3 regions of the Anaerobacillus sp. ABR4_321 genome follow, and region 2 is predicted to be linked to each of the others. Evidence: riboswitches for the same ligand, from Rfam matches in the RefSeq annotation. Region 2 holds a riboswitch; each other region holds the start of a gene.

Region 1 (5,024 bases), 1.0 Mb from region 2:
GTGCATCTGTTGGATCGATACCTTCTTTAATCTTGATCAAACCTTTCGCTTCTAACAATTGAAGCATACGACCGTGGTCTGATACAGAGTTACTCATGATGATTTCTGCACCTTTAGGAAGTGCATCAAGGTTTTCATATTCCTGTGAATAGACACCGATCGGCTCGATATGAATCCCACCAGCGTTTACGAAATCATAGTTATCGTTTTCTTCCATTTGTAGCTCCATATAAGGCACTGTTTGGAAGTAGTTCGCATCTAACTCACCATTAGCGAGAGTTTTGTTCGGAAGAATGTAATCCTGGAAGCGCTCGATTTCAAGAGTAATTCCTTCTTCCTCAAGAAGCGGCTGTGCTTTTTCTAGAATTTCAGCGTGTGGAACGTTTGATGCACCAACAACTAGTTTCGTTTCTTCACTTTCTGATCCTGAGCCTTCACTGTTTCCACCGTTATTTGCTCCACAAGCCGCTAGAGCTGCAAGAGCAACAACTGACAAAAGTAGTAATAGTTTTTTCATGGTTTCTCTCTCCTTTTTTTATCTTATCTTTTATCCATAGCTCGCGTTGTAACATCTCCGATAACCTGAAGAACTGCTACAATAGCGAGAATTAATACAGTTGCGACAAGCGTCACGTCGGGATTATTTCGTTGGAAACCATCTAGATATGCAAGATCTCCTAATCCTCCAGCCCCAACGACACCTGCCATCGCTGTATAGCTCACTAGAGCGATCGCAGTTACTGTTATTCCTGAAATCAATGCTGGCATCGCTTCAGGAAGCAGTACTTTAAAAATAATCTGGCCATTCGTAGCCCCCATCGCTTGGGATGCTTCGATCACTCCCCTGTCTACTTCTCTTAGAGCGATTTCGACCATTCGTGCGTAAAATGGGGCAGCCCCTGCAATAAGTGCTGGCAATGCAGCATTAGCTCCCAGCATCGTACCAACAATATATACAGATAATGGGATAAGCAAAATAATTAATATGATGAATGGAATCGAACGGAACAGGTTTACAATCCCTGCAACAAAACCGTTAATATATCGATTTTCCCAGACGTTTCCCTTTGAAGTTAAGAAAAGCAGCAGGCCGAGTCCAATGCCGAGTATAAACGTTGCGAACACAGAGATCGCGGTCATGTAGATCGTTTGTAATGCCGCTTCCCACATATCTTCCCAACGCACGTTAGGAAATAGTGAACTAAGCATTTGGAATCACCTCCACTTCTACTTTCTGCTCACGTGCATAGCTCAGTGCTTTGTCGATAGCAGATTGTTCACCTTTTAGTAAGACCGATAGCTTACCATAAGGACCATCCTGCGTATGGGTGACCTTCCCTTGAATGATGTTCACTTCGATCTGAAACTCTCTGATTAACTTCGTTACGAGAGGTGACCCCGTAGCTCCTTTTACAAAAGTAAATTGTACGAGTGTCCCTTCTGCACCTTCAGTAAGATGTGAAATCGATTCTTTCATTTCCTCTGGCTCACTCAGCTGGTTTACAAAATCACGGGTGATCGGCTGCTTGGGATGATGGAAAATATCAAGTACTGGACCTTCTTCAACAACACTGCCACCTTCCATGACCGCAACACGATGACAAATCTTTCTGATCACGTGCATTTCATGAGTGATCAACACGATCGTTAGTCCTAGCTCTTTATTAATTTTCTTTAATAGGTCGAGAATACTATCTGTGGTCTTCGGATCCAGGGCCGATGTCGCTTCGTCACAGAGTAACACTTTAGGGTTATTAGCAAGTGCCCGCGCAATCCCAACTCGCTGCTTTTGACCACCACTTAGTTGAGATGGGTACGCATCTTCTCTCCCGGATAACCCAACGAGGTTGATCAACTCGTCCACTCGAGCTTTTCTTTTCTCTTTCGGCACGCCCGATATTTCAAGCGGGAACGCAATATTTTCTTTTACAGTACGTGACCAGAGAATATTAAAATGCTGAAAAATCATTCCGATTTCTTGTCTTGCTAGACGAAGTTCCTTGTTATTCAACTTAGATAATGCTTTGTCATCTACTGTTACGCTGCCATCAGTTGGTCGCTCAAGTAGATTTAACATGCGGATAAGTGTACTCTTTCCAGCGCCACTATATCCGATAACTCCGAAAATTTCGCCTTTTTCAATTGTAAGATCAGTATTCTTCACCGCTTCTACTGGTCCAGAGGCTGCAAAGAACGTCTTCTTTATACCTTTTAACTCAATCATTTGCACACTTCCTTTTACCTTACGATGTCCCATCACAATAGGTTGATTTTAAAACCTTTTGAAATAAAAAATGCCTTTCCGCTATGAGCAGAAAGGCACTTGAAATCGATGTCTTTCTCTCATTTCTCAAAGCATCTGCTTTGCAGGAATTGGCACCTTCTCAAACACGCTGTTTGACGGTTGCCGGGCTTCATAGGGCCAGTCCCTCCACCTCTCTGAATAAGAGATATTTAGTTATTAACACGTTACTCTAGTTAAGTACTAAATCGAATTCTAGCATGGGACTTTTAGTGTGTCAATCGATGAGTAAAAAGTCCGAATTTTTAAATAAAACCAGCTGCCAGAGTTTCAACTACTCCTCTAAAGTCAGCCCTCTTTTCTGACAGCGTAAAAGCGCTGCAATCCATACAGCGCTCGCGCCAATGATTCAGTTGTATCTCTATACGGATCAAACATGCTCTCTTATTTACGCTCTTTGATTTTCATACTGCTCGATTTTATCCTCAAGAGAGAGGGTTCTAGATACTTCGTCCCACCCGTTCAACAACATTTCCTTCCAATAGGGATCGATTTCAAACGATACGTGCAGCCCATCATTATCACTAATAGATTGGTTTTCGAGTTGAACAGTGAGTGAATAACCTTCGCTTGCCTTTGTAAATAATTCTGCAACGGTTTCTTGAGGAAGAGCGATTGGAAGGATACCGTTTTTCACACAGTTGTTGAAAAAGATATCTGCGAAGCTTGGTGCGATGATCACTCTAAATCCGTAGTCTAATAGGGCCCATGGAGCATGTTCTCTCGATGAACCGCAGCCGAAGTTTTTACCCGCTACTAGGATTGAAGCCGACCTGTATTGCTCTTCATTTAAAGAGAAATCAGACCGTGCGATTCCATCGTCATCGAAACGCCAATGATAGAACAAGAACTGTCCAAATCCCTGTCGCTCGATCCGTTTCAGAAATTGCTTTGGTATTATTTGATCAGTGTCCACATTCACCTTTTCAAGAGGATAAACGACACCTGTATATTCATTGATAGGTTCCATGATTTCACTCCTTTACACGACAGGCTGCTTCATTTTTCTTGCATCTGTAAATTTGCCTTCCAAAGCAGCGGCGGCTGCCATGGCAGGACTGACTAGATGCGTTCTAGAACCATTTCCTTGCCGTCCCTCAAAGTTCCGGTTTGATGTAGAAGCGCATCGCTCTCCTGGTGGAACGATATCGTCATTCATCGCAAGACACATACTGCATCCTGCTTCTCTCCACTCAAAGCCAGCATCAATAAACACTTGATCTAGTCCTTCTGCTTCCGCTGTTTCTTTGACAGATTTAGAACCTGGCACGACTAGCGCTCGAACATTGCGGTGTACTTTCCTTCCACGAACAATATTTGCTGCGGCTCTAAGATCACTAATCCTTGAATTTGTACAAGATCCGATAAAGACATGTTGGATGTCGATATCCTGAATTGCCATCCCAGCTGTTAACCCCATATACGTTAAGGCCTGTGCGATTGCTTTTTGATCAGCCGGATCTTCATAGTCCTCTGGAAAAGGCACTCTACCGTAGACGGATGATCCCATAGATGGATTCGTACCCCACGTAACCTGAGGTTCTATCTCATCAGCATGGATCTCTAAAACGTCGTCATACGTTGCTCCTTCATCAGTAGCAAGGTTTCTCCATTCTGATATCGCTGCTTGGAATTCCTCGCCTCGTGGAACATGCCTTTTTCCCTTTAGGTAGTCAAACGTTACCTCATCAGGACTGATTAATCCTGCTTTAGCACCGGCTTCTATCGACATGTTACAGATTGTCATTCGCTCTTCCATCGACATCTTTCTAATCGCTTCACCTGTATATTCTAGAATAGCCCCTGTTCCTGCATTCACTCCAAACTTCGCTATGATTGCAAGAATGATATCCTTCGCCGTTACACCTGCGCCCGGCTGACCATTCACTCGAACTTCAATTGTTTTTGGAGAGGATTGCCAAAGAGTTTGAGTTGAAAGAACATGTTCGACTTCACTCGTTCCGATCCCGAATGCAAGTGCTCCAAAAGCACCGTGTGTCGAGGTATGACTATCACCGCAAACGATTGTTTTGCCTGGTTGAGTCAACCCTAGTTCTGGGCCAATCACATGGACGATACCTTGGTCTGGATGGTTAATATCGGCAATTTCGACCCCAAATTCCTTACAATTTTCTTCTAGCTTCTCCATCTGTACCTTTGAAACAGGATCATTAATGATATGCCGCGCAATCGTTGGAACATTATGATCCATAGTAGCGAAGGTCAGATCAGGACGTCTGACCTTCCGCTGATTCATACGCAAGCCTTCAAAAGCCTGCGGAGATGTTACTTCGTGCACAAGGTGTAAATCGATATAAAGTAAATCTGGACTGCCTTCTTCTCTATGCACAACGTGCTTTTCCCAGATCTTTTCTATAATTGTTTTTGGCTCCACACCCATCCTCCTCACTGTCACGCATAAGCTTCCATGATACCAGCCGTAGCATTATCTTCTGCTATTTGAAAGATAACTTGATCGACCATCTTATCAGTACTTAGACTTCGCTTTCCAACACCCGCAAGATCAGTTGTGAAATACCCTGCTTCAAGAACTTCCATCACAGCTTTATCGATCGCATCAGATTCTTCCTTCATATTGAACGAATGGTTTAACATCATCGATGCAGATAAGATCATCGCTAGTGGATTGGCAAGGTTTTTACCAGCGATATCGGGCGCTGAACCGTGTACTGGTTCATACATGCCAAACCCATCTTTTCTT
Region 2 (5,024 bases):
TCGGTTTAGATAAAGAAAAGCAATCCTTAAGTAAAATTTTAAAGGAGTTTCAAATAAAGGAGAGAATAACTCACCTAACAGAAAAAGGATATACAGAAAAAAGAAAAGTTGAGGAAGGGATTCAATCACAGATTAGTGAGGAGTATAGAGATAATTGGGATGAAAATTCATTATTTTACCTTTTGACTAGTCAAGGGGAAACTCTAGATCAGGAAAACTCTGAAGAATCCAGAAGGATTGTAAATATACTTAATGATTTAGATTACTTAATATGTGAAGATTTGGAATATGAAATTGCAGACTTTATAGGTATAAAAGATTCAGATGGAGAGAGAAAGGTTTATTTTATTCATGCAAAAGCCGAGAAAGAAAAAAAAGGTATAGCTGCTTCATCATTTCAAGATGTATGTTCACAGATCATAAAAAATTTAGATTATGTTCATCCCTTAAGTGAAGAACGGCCTAACTTTTCAAAATGGGAAAGAACATGGAAACAAAGCAGATACAAAGTAGAACGAAAAAGAATTACTACGTTAAAGAATAATCCTAACCTTTCTCCAGCTGAACTATGGGATCTTATAAAGGATATACAACAAGATCAAGAAGGGGAAGTGTACGTTTGGGCTTTACTTAGCAATATGCTTTCTCTAAGGAAGTTTGAGAGTGTAACATTGGGGCATCAAGATGACGAAGGAATTATTCCTCTTATATATATATTAAGCAATACCTGGTCCCAGGTGCAGAATGCAGGTGCTAAATTTGAAATACTATTTAATAAAATTGAAGTCCAATGAAAATGTTTAGAAGAATATCTGCAAGAAACTTTGGTAAGCTTAAAAGCTAATATTGAGCATGTCTATTTGATATGCTCATAGGCAATTCTGTAACAAAGTAAAATGACACACTTCTTGGCATACAATTGTTCATTTATGATTATATCCTTCTGTTTATGGTATTGGGTTTGAGCCTTCTAAAAGTTGCCTTTCCCAATTAAACTAGGTGCTATTTTGCTTTATTTGCATATGAGAATCCATGGGCGGCATGATGTAATAATATAACTCGGTGAATTTGTATGGGAAGTGACAATGTCCCAAACAATCAATTCACTTAGCTATATTGCATCATCCTACGTTCTATAAATCTAAAGAGAAGACGAACAGAATGTTCGTCTTCTCTTTTTTTATTTCTTTAATTCCTCCACCAACGTCTCCAAGTTACCGCTCAACCGCTCCTTCGCCTCTTCATCCAAAATAAACTCATTCCCCTCACCACGCTGAACATGCTGATCAATCACATAAGCACCGCTCAGGAGGTTCGTCGCTCCAAGAGAAGAGAGTACAGGCTTAAGCGCATAATCGATCGCAAGGAGATGCCCGAACGATCCACCGATCATCATTGGGAGAACCGCTTTTCCTTTCAATCCTTTTTGAGGCAGAAGATCGAGATACGTCTTCAATATCCCTGTATAAGAAGCTTTATAAACAGGCGTTAAAATAATAACAGCATCCGCTTTTTCTACTTTTTCATTCGCTTCTAGGATCGTAGCGCTGCTAAAGTTAGCGGTGATTAAATCGGTAGCGGGTAAGTCGATTACATTGATTGATTCATAGGAGATCGAGTGCTCCTTTAAATAACTTTCCGCATAGTCTTTAATTCCTTTTAGTCTCGATTGAAGGGAGTTTCCTCCGTAAATAAGTACAACATTGCTCATCGTTTTCACGCTCCTAAACTAGTGTCATCACATTTTTCTTACACATACTTAGTCAGCAAACACACTGTTCGCAAGACTATACACAATCGCATCGTCTGTCGGCGGGTTATGAAGCCCTGCTCGTACGTTTCGGAAATGGCGCTGTAATGGGTTGCTGGCAGACAGGCTTCTAGCACCGACCACGCGCATCGCTAAATCTACGACTCGGTTCGCACTATTTGTTACGATATGCTTCACTGCTGCTAAGTCCGCTCCCATATGCGGACGCTCTTCAGGGTTTTCACTCCATCTCTTTGCGACAGCATAAAGAACTTCTCGCGCGTTGAATAGCTCTAACTGCATCTCGCCGATCTTTCTCCTTACTTCTGGCACGTCTTTGATCGGACCAGGAAGTGTTGAAGGGGAGAAGGAGGAGGCGAATTCGACCGTGTAGTCCATGGCTGAAGAGGCGATGCCAAGGTAAACGGCTGGAATCTGCAGGTACCATCCTTTCGGAGATGCCTTGTGGTTCTCCTCAATTACCAATAGATCTTCAGGTTTAACGTGGACGTTATGTAGCACGAGATCATCACTCTTTGTCCCTTTCATGGAGATACTGTCCCACGTTTCCTCAACTTGTACGCCTTCAAGTTTGTGATCGATCAGGACAAACCCTTTCTTACCGGATTGATCAACGTCAGCTGTTACGATTGAGTAATCAAGCGCCACGGCCATTGACGTAAAGGATTTTCGCCCATTGATGATCCAGCCCTCCGGCGTTTTTGTAGCAGTCGTTTGAGGAATTCCGCCGCGTGAAGGGCTACCGGTCGCTTTTTCAGTTTGCGCAAGGTTGAGAAGCGCTTTTTCGTTTACGATCAAGTGGCACACTTTTTCGAAAACCGCTTCATCCCACGCTCGCGATTCAGCGATTTCTAAAATAACGCCAAGCTGCCAGCCGAGGGAAAGTGCCGTCGGACCATCACCTGATGCGAGCTGTTCTTGAACTTTCAAGAACTCGTACAAGTTAAGACCAGAGCCTCCATATTCTTTTGGTACAGTGAATGATAAAAAGTTCCTCGCCTTTAAATCTTCGAAGTTCTCGTAAGGAAACCTTTCTTCTTCATCATATTTTGCTGATCTACTTTTAAAAAGTTCAACGAGTTCAGTGAGTTCTTCCTTCAAATCAGGCTGCTTTTCAGTTGCAAATGGCATCAGTATCCTCCTTTTTCTCTATACAAAAAAAGTCTACTTTCAGCTGAAAGTAGACTTAGGCTCATCAACATTCGAACCATACAAGCTTCATCTTTCAGACAAAAAGTCTGCTGGAATGAGCACCTTGCTTAAGATAAGCGGTTGCTGCAGGATCGTTGGACCAGATTCCTCCCCTGACTCTAGATAAATGTATGCGGTAGTGCGTTAAAGAATAGAATACGGACAAATAAACGCAATGTCAACAAGTAATTAGAAAAGAAATAATTTTTTGATTTTTTGTTGACAGGGAATCGATCGGTGCTGTATATTCATCGTTAAATTCAATAAAACAAACTTTCTTATCAAGAGAGGTGGAGGGACTGGCCCTTTGAAGCCTCGGCAACAGACTCGTTTGAGTACTGTGCCAATTCCAGCAAGCGATGCTTGAAGGATAAGAAAAGACAGTTGCTTTTTCACGGCCTCTTCTTTTCTTATGAAGAGGCTTTTTTATGTTTTAAAAAAGAGTGGAGGTTGAGGGAGATGAGTAAACAAATCATTTTGAATGCGTTCGACATGAACAGTTCGATGCACAATTCACATGGGCTATGGAAGCATCCAGAAAGTCAGCGTCATCAGAAATACAAAGACTTAGACTACTGGATCGACCTTGCTAAGACATTAGAGAAAGGGAAGTTCGATGCGGTCTTCTTTGCAGATGTTCTTGGTGTTTATGATGTGTACCAAAAGAGTAAGAATCCTTCAATCCGTGATGGATTGCAAGTGCCAATCAATGATCCCGCGCTTCTTGTCCCTGCGATGGCGAGTGTGACCGAGCACCTTTCCTTCGCCGTTACAGTCAGCACGACGTACGAAGCACCTTTTGGAAATGCGCGCAGATTTTCGACGCTCGATCATCTAACAAAAGGGCGAGTTGCCTGGAACGTCGTTACCTCTTATTTACCGAATGCGGCACGCAACTTCGGACTTGAGAAGATGATTCGTCATGATGAGCGTTATGATATCGCTCATGAGTATATGGACGTGTCCTACAAATTGTGGGAAAGCAGCTGGGAGGATGGTGCTGTGGTTGAAGATCTGGAGGCTGATACGCTTGTTGAGCCGAGCAAAGTTCATGAAATCAATCATGAAGGTCACTATTTCAGTGTTGAAGGACCGCATCTTAGTGAACCGTCTCCACAGCGAACGCCTGTGATCTATCAAGCTGGGACATCAGAGAAAGGGCGAGAATTCGCCTCAAAGCATGCGGAGTGCGTGTTTGTCGGAGGACCGACTCCTGAGCGAATCCACTACTATGCCGATGATATTCGTGAGCGTGCCGTCAAGCATGGAAGAAATCCGGATCACGTGAAAATTTTCTCGTTTTTAAGTGTGATCGTAGGTGAAACGACAGAGGAAGCGGAGGCGAAGTTTGAGGCGTACAACAAGCTATGGAGTGCTGATGCAGCAAAGGCTCAATACGGTGCGAGTGGCTATGATGTAGCAGAGTTTGAAGAGATGGACCTTGATGAGCCGTTTGAATATAAGAAATCAACAGAAGGTGGACAGTATAAAGCGGCAACGTTGACGAAGGATGCGCCGAAAAAGCTGACGGTAAGAGAGGTGTTGAATCGCTTTGAATCGATCGACCGCAACAGCGTGATCGTTGGTAACCCTTCTGATGTAGCGGATGCGATTCAATTTCAATTCGAAGCTTCAGGAGTAGACGGATTTAATTTGAACCACCTCGTAACGCCTGGAGACTTGGAAGCTTTCGTAGAATTAGTCGTACCAGAACTACAGAAGCGTGGTCTTTATAAAAAGGATTATCAAGAAGGTACGCTGCGTGAAAAGCTCTTCAACAAAGACGCAAGACTGCCAGACGACCATCCAGGAAAAAACTATGCTTATCGTAAGGAAGTCGTGCAATGATCGAACTAAGAGAGATTACGAAAGAGTATGGAAAGAAGGACAAGATCGTTGCTGTCGATAACGTTTCTCTTCGTGTAGAAAAGGGAGAGATCTACGGAATCGTTGGGTATAGCGGAGCGGGTAAAAGTACGCTCTTACGGTTTATTAATGCTTTGGAAAGGCCAACGACAGGGTCCGTTCACGTTGACGGAATCGACTTGCTATCGCTATCGAA
Region 3 (5,024 bases), 1.0 Mb from region 2:
AACACGAGCTTTTATGATGAAAGCTGCTTCAGGCAGGGCCTCTGCATAAACGATGTTGTGATAGGAAGGATCTGGTTCGATAAAGCCTGGGAATTTAGATGAATTCCAATCGAACTTTCCACTATCGACGATCAAACCTCCCATCGTTGAACCGTTACCACCAAGCCACTTCGTCGCAGAATGAATAACAATATCAGCACCATGCTCGATCGGTCTACATAAATACGGTGTTGCGAAGGTATTGTCGATGATAAGCGGAATGCCAGCTTCATGAGCGATTTCAGCCACTTTCTCGATATCGAGTACGTGAAGGCCTGGATTACCAATCGTTTCTGCAAAGATTGCTTTTGTATTAGGAGTAATCGCACTTCTAAACGATTCCGGATCTTTCGGATCAACAAAGTTGGTTTTTATTCCGTATTTAGGAAGCGTCGTTGAAAAAAGGTTATATGTGCCGCCATATAAAGTAGAAGCAGAAACAATTTCATCACCGCTATTCGCAATATTTAAAATCGCGTTTGTGATGGCTGCCATACCACTTGCAAGACCGAGGGCTCCAATTCCGCCTTCAAGCTCCGCAACCCGTTCTTCAAGCGTTCCTACCGTCGGATTACCAATTCTAGAATAAATAAACCCTTCTTCTTTTAAACCAAACAAATCAGCTGCATGTTCCGTGCTGTTAAATTTGTATGCGTTGGATTGATAAATCGGTAGTGCTCTCGCTCCTGTAGCTGGATCTGCCTGTAAACCACCATGAATGCCAATCGTTTCTAAGTTATAACGCTTCTCTGCCATCTCTTATCCACTCCTTTGTATTTTTGACGGTTCTTGTAATTGTTCTTTGATTAATTGCCCCCATCTATCAAATTCAACGAGGAATCCATCATGACCATACTTTGTATCAACGATCGTAAAACGCGCCTTAAGCGAAAATAAAGCTTCAAGATCTTTAGGAGGATAAATTAAATCACCTTTAAAACTAATTGCTAAAACATTTGCCTTCACTTCTTCAATCGGTGCGTCCCTTCCCCTGGTAATATCATGGTTATCCATTGCTTTTAATAAGTACAAATAGCTATTGGCATCAAAACGACCAACTAGCTTTTTACCCTGGTAATGAAGGTAAGATTCGACGTCGTAAAGAGCCTTTTCATGGTGATCTTCAGGTTTTGCAATGACCCTTCTTCCAAATTTCTTCTGAAACATCTCATCTGTTCGGTACGAAATCATTCCGATCATACGTGCTGTTGCTAACCCCGATGCGGGAGGATGTGTTTGATCATAATACCCTCCCTTCCATTCAGGGTCAGTCGTTATGGCATGTCTTGAAATGGCATTATATGCAATTCCGTAAGCACTCAAAGATGGTGTCACAGCTAATGGAACAAGATGCTCCATCGCATCAGGGTAGAGAATTCCCCACTCAAGCACCTGCATGCCTCCAAGCGACCCACCGATCACGGCATGAAGTCGATCGATACCGAGTGCTTCAAGTGCTCGCTTTTGAGAATGAACCATATCCCTCACGCTTATGAATGGAAAATCCGCCTGATATGGTCGGTTTGTAAACGGATTACGAGATAATGGTCCCGTCGAACCATTACAACCGCCTAATACGTTGAATGTGATTACTTGAAATTCAGAGGTATCTACATACTTACCGTGACCAATCAGACCTTCCCACCAACCATCTTGTTTCCTTCCAACCGTATACTGATTGCCCGTTAGTGCATGACAGACTAGAATGACTGGTGCTTCCTTCGGTCCTACTCGTTCATATGCAAGTTCAACCTCGTCAAGTTCTTTTCCTGATTCGAGAACGAACGAGCCAATGGATATCCGTTGGTCCTCGTATACCGTCTCTCTTCTCAACTCCGATCACTCCCATCACGCTCATTGAATATAAAAAAGCCTCTCTGAAAGACAGAGAGGCTGGATTATAGAAATCAGCTCCGCTTATCTTCCAGGCATTATACCTGCAGGAATTGGCACCTTTTCAAACCAAATGGTTTGACGGTTGCCGGGCTTCATAGGGCCAGTCCCTCCGCCTCTCTAGATAAGAACGAATATTCAATTACTTTGATTGAGTATTATTTTAGCAAGGCAATGCATTAGTGTCAAACATTTTCTGAAAGTTTATACAAATCCACTCTACGCATCAAATATTTTGATTAGAACCAGATTTTTGATAAGGTTACCATAAAACTATATGCGAAAGGAGACTTTTTGTGAAAGCCCCTACGTTTTCTTTACAAGAGGTCAGAGGTGATCAAACGTATTCATTAACCGACTATGAAGGGAAGCCGGTTATGCTTACGTTTTGGGCTTCATGGTGTCCTGATTGTATGAAGGACCTACCTATGAAAGAACAATTTTATGAACATGCAGACTTAAACAAACTTGCATTCTTAACAATAAATGTGACTGGACGTGAAAGAACAGAAGAGGCAGGCAAAGATTTTGCTATCAAGAACGATCTGCCTTTTCCAGTATTAAAAGATAATGGTAGAGATACGTACGATAAGTATGGGTGCACTGGTGTACCAACGACTGTCCTTTTAGACAGGAACCACGAAGTTGTACAAACATTCGGGGACAGGGCATCTTTCCTGGATATTGTTAAAGTCCTCCCTTCTATCATGCTTTGAATGAAGTTATAACTAAAACAAAGCTAGGGAAATTTCCCTAGCTTTGTTAAAAATAATATAAAATAATGGCGTTAATCTAAGTTATTCGTGGCGAACTGTCAATCTCACTGTTCACTTACTTAATCATCATTGTCTTCTTTTGAGCGATTGTCTTCACGCTCGTCTTGTTCATCCTCTTCATCTTCATCTTCATCATCTTTTTCTCTATCTTCTTTATCTTCTCTGACTTCTTTATCGTCTTTTGGTTTATCATTTATTGAGGATCCACTATTTTTCTCGTTGTTTTCCCCATTTTGTTCAGAGTCTTTATCCACACGACCAGAATCGTTATTTCCGGTTGGTTGAGATGAAGACTTTTCGTTCTTATTTGATAGTTGACCGATCGGATCTTTTTCTTCTTTTACCACCGCTTCAGAATTTTGGTTACTCTGTCCTTTTTTATTCTCTGAGCTGTCAACCGCTTTATTTGATTTATCATTAAGCTGAGTAATTTTATTATCTAGATCGTTCCTGTCTTCAACAGGTTCTGTATTACCCTCTGATGCAGTTGCGCGATTTTCGAGCGAATCTAATTTCTTAATAGATAGGTCGCGGGCATCTTCAAGAGAAATCGTTACTCCACGATCTTGTGCCGCCAGATAAGTTATATACTTTCCAGGAGACACACCCTTTTCCACTGCCAACTTACGGGTATGATGATCCGCATGTAAAATCGTAGTGATTGCAACAGCCTGTTCTGTAAGGACCTCATTGTTTTTTAAACCATTAATCGTTTCTTCGAGCTTACTTTTCACCTTCTGATAACGACTGTTTTCTTCAACATTACTCGCTACGATAAGCAGCTTTCCCTGATCAGTTAAAAAGCCATTCTCTTCGAGCTTAGAAATTAGTACATTTGCAAACTCAGCAAGTGGCATATTTTTTGTATCCTGGTCTAAACTCAGCCCTTCGCCGTCTGAATTCCAAGCCTGATACTGTACTACTTCCAGGTCAGAATTAACACCTACTTCGATACTCGGATTGATATCAAAGCTAACATATGCAGCAACTGCATCATTGTTCGGAACAGGAATCACGCTAGCAACGATAACAAACAACATGATGATCGTTGCCATTCCTGCCATCGTAGGCATAGAGGGGATAAAGAAACCTTTTTTATTTTTCTCAGGTTTCTTTGCTAGTTTAATTTCAGAGCCAATTGATAAGTTATGATTTCGTTTAAGAAAAATTGTTGTAAATTCACCTTCGGGTGTCAGGACTACGGCTTTTCTGCCTCGTATCTCCATAATAACCCCGTTTTTCATCCCCTGGCCCCCTCATTCTGTTACTGTATATAAGATTTCAGCGCATTAAAACCTCCTAGATAAATTAATGCAACTGCTATTATATACTTTCGATTACGTTCAATCGTTTTCCGACTGCATGAGACAAGAGACAGCAAATCTTTTATAGGCAGCTGTTTCTTTTCAAGAAGATAGCTTGAAAGAGTAGAATCCTCTGCAATAAGTTTTGCTATCATTTTCGCATTATCCCTCGCATCGATATGCTTCGGACAATTCTTACTCAATACCTTAAACGTAATACTGAATCTTTGCAGGAGTTGCTCGTATTCTTCAATTTCGTACATTCTAACTTCTCGCTGCTTGTCCATCTCATATACGTCAAGAGCTGCTTTCTGCTCAGCAAAACTATCTTCTAATCTACCTTCTTCATCCACTTCTTCTGGTTCGAGATAGATATACTTATTTTGACGTGCTTCTTTACGGATATAATCGATTACCCTACGACGGATAACCATATCTGCGAATGTAAGGAAACGGCTTCCCTGACCTCTTTGATACTGATCCATCGCTTCATTGAAAGCAGATAATCCGATACTAAATTCGTCCATCATCTGATTAATGTATCGATTGCAGACTTTTGACGTTATTTTCTTAATAAATGGTTGATAATCTTCTAGTAGCTTATTGCGTAGAAACTCATCGCCGTTTTGGATACGATCGATTTTATCTTCTAATGTAACATTGTCATTTTTACTTTTATATTTTCCTATTCTTGTGCTGATTGAAATGGTTGTCATGTCATACACCTCTCATCTTGCAGTCAATTTAAATTGATCGCTTATTAGGTTTCTTCTTAGATGTTTGTTATTTGAATATTAAAAAGAATGCAAAATAAAATTCGCCCCCATACGACAAAATCGAATGGCGACTCTCTATTCATTTATACCACTCAATCAGCTGCAACGAAAATACAATTTAATGACAATGTTACTGTTTCTTTACTGTCTGTTATATTAATTTATCATTATTAATATTGCACAATTTTCAACAAATTTCTACACTGCTAAATGCCTGCTGAGACACGCTTTTTGCT

The links. A riboswitch is a leader RNA that binds a small molecule or an ion and turns the genes downstream of it on or off. The one in region 2 is predicted to bind S-adenosylmethionine.
Region 1: another riboswitch for S-adenosylmethionine. It lies ahead of ACXADT_RS07470 (methionine ABC transporter ATP-binding protein); the one in region 2 lies ahead of ACXADT_RS02190 (LLM class flavin-dependent oxidoreductase).
Region 3: another riboswitch for S-adenosylmethionine. It lies ahead of metX (homoserine O-acetyltransferase MetX); the one in region 2 lies ahead of ACXADT_RS02190 (LLM class flavin-dependent oxidoreductase).

Annotation. Positions count from the first base shown of each region.
Region 1 is NZ_JBSWTK010000001.1:1,434,408-1,439,431, reverse strand. Features, by position in the region: gene ACXADT_RS07480 (MetQ/NlpA family ABC transporter substrate-binding protein) at 1-517, opposite strand, end outside; gene ACXADT_RS07475 (methionine ABC transporter permease) at 541-1,209, opposite strand; gene ACXADT_RS07470 (methionine ABC transporter ATP-binding protein) at 1,202-2,224, opposite strand; SAM riboswitch class I at 2,341-2,450, opposite strand; gene leuD (3-isopropylmalate dehydratase small subunit) at 2,691-3,272, opposite strand; gene leuC (3-isopropylmalate dehydratase large subunit) at 3,285-4,697, opposite strand; gene leuB (3-isopropylmalate dehydrogenase) at 4,715-5,024, opposite strand, start outside.
Region 2 is NZ_JBSWTK010000001.1:407,507-412,530, reverse strand. Features, by position in the region: gene ACXADT_RS02205 (DEAD/DEAH box helicase) at 1-794, shown strand, start outside; gene ssuE (NADPH-dependent FMN reductase) at 1,181-1,711, opposite strand; gene ACXADT_RS02195 (acyl-CoA dehydrogenase family protein) at 1,760-2,902, opposite strand; SAM riboswitch class I at 2,987-3,092, opposite strand; SAM riboswitch class I at 3,238-3,339, shown strand; gene ACXADT_RS02190 (LLM class flavin-dependent oxidoreductase) at 3,422-4,810, shown strand; gene ACXADT_RS02185 (methionine ABC transporter ATP-binding protein) at 4,807-5,024, shown strand, end outside.
Region 3 is NZ_JBSWTK010000001.1:1,412,038-1,417,061, reverse strand. Features, by position in the region: gene ACXADT_RS07390 (O-acetylhomoserine aminocarboxypropyltransferase/cysteine synthase family protein) at 1-795, opposite strand, end outside; gene metX (homoserine O-acetyltransferase MetX) at 799-1,872, opposite strand; SAM riboswitch class I at 1,954-2,063, opposite strand; gene ACXADT_RS07380 (TlpA family protein disulfide reductase) at 2,229-2,648, shown strand; gene ACXADT_RS07375 (anti-sigma factor domain-containing protein) at 2,768-3,952, opposite strand; gene sigI (RNA polymerase sigma-I factor) at 3,973-4,728, opposite strand.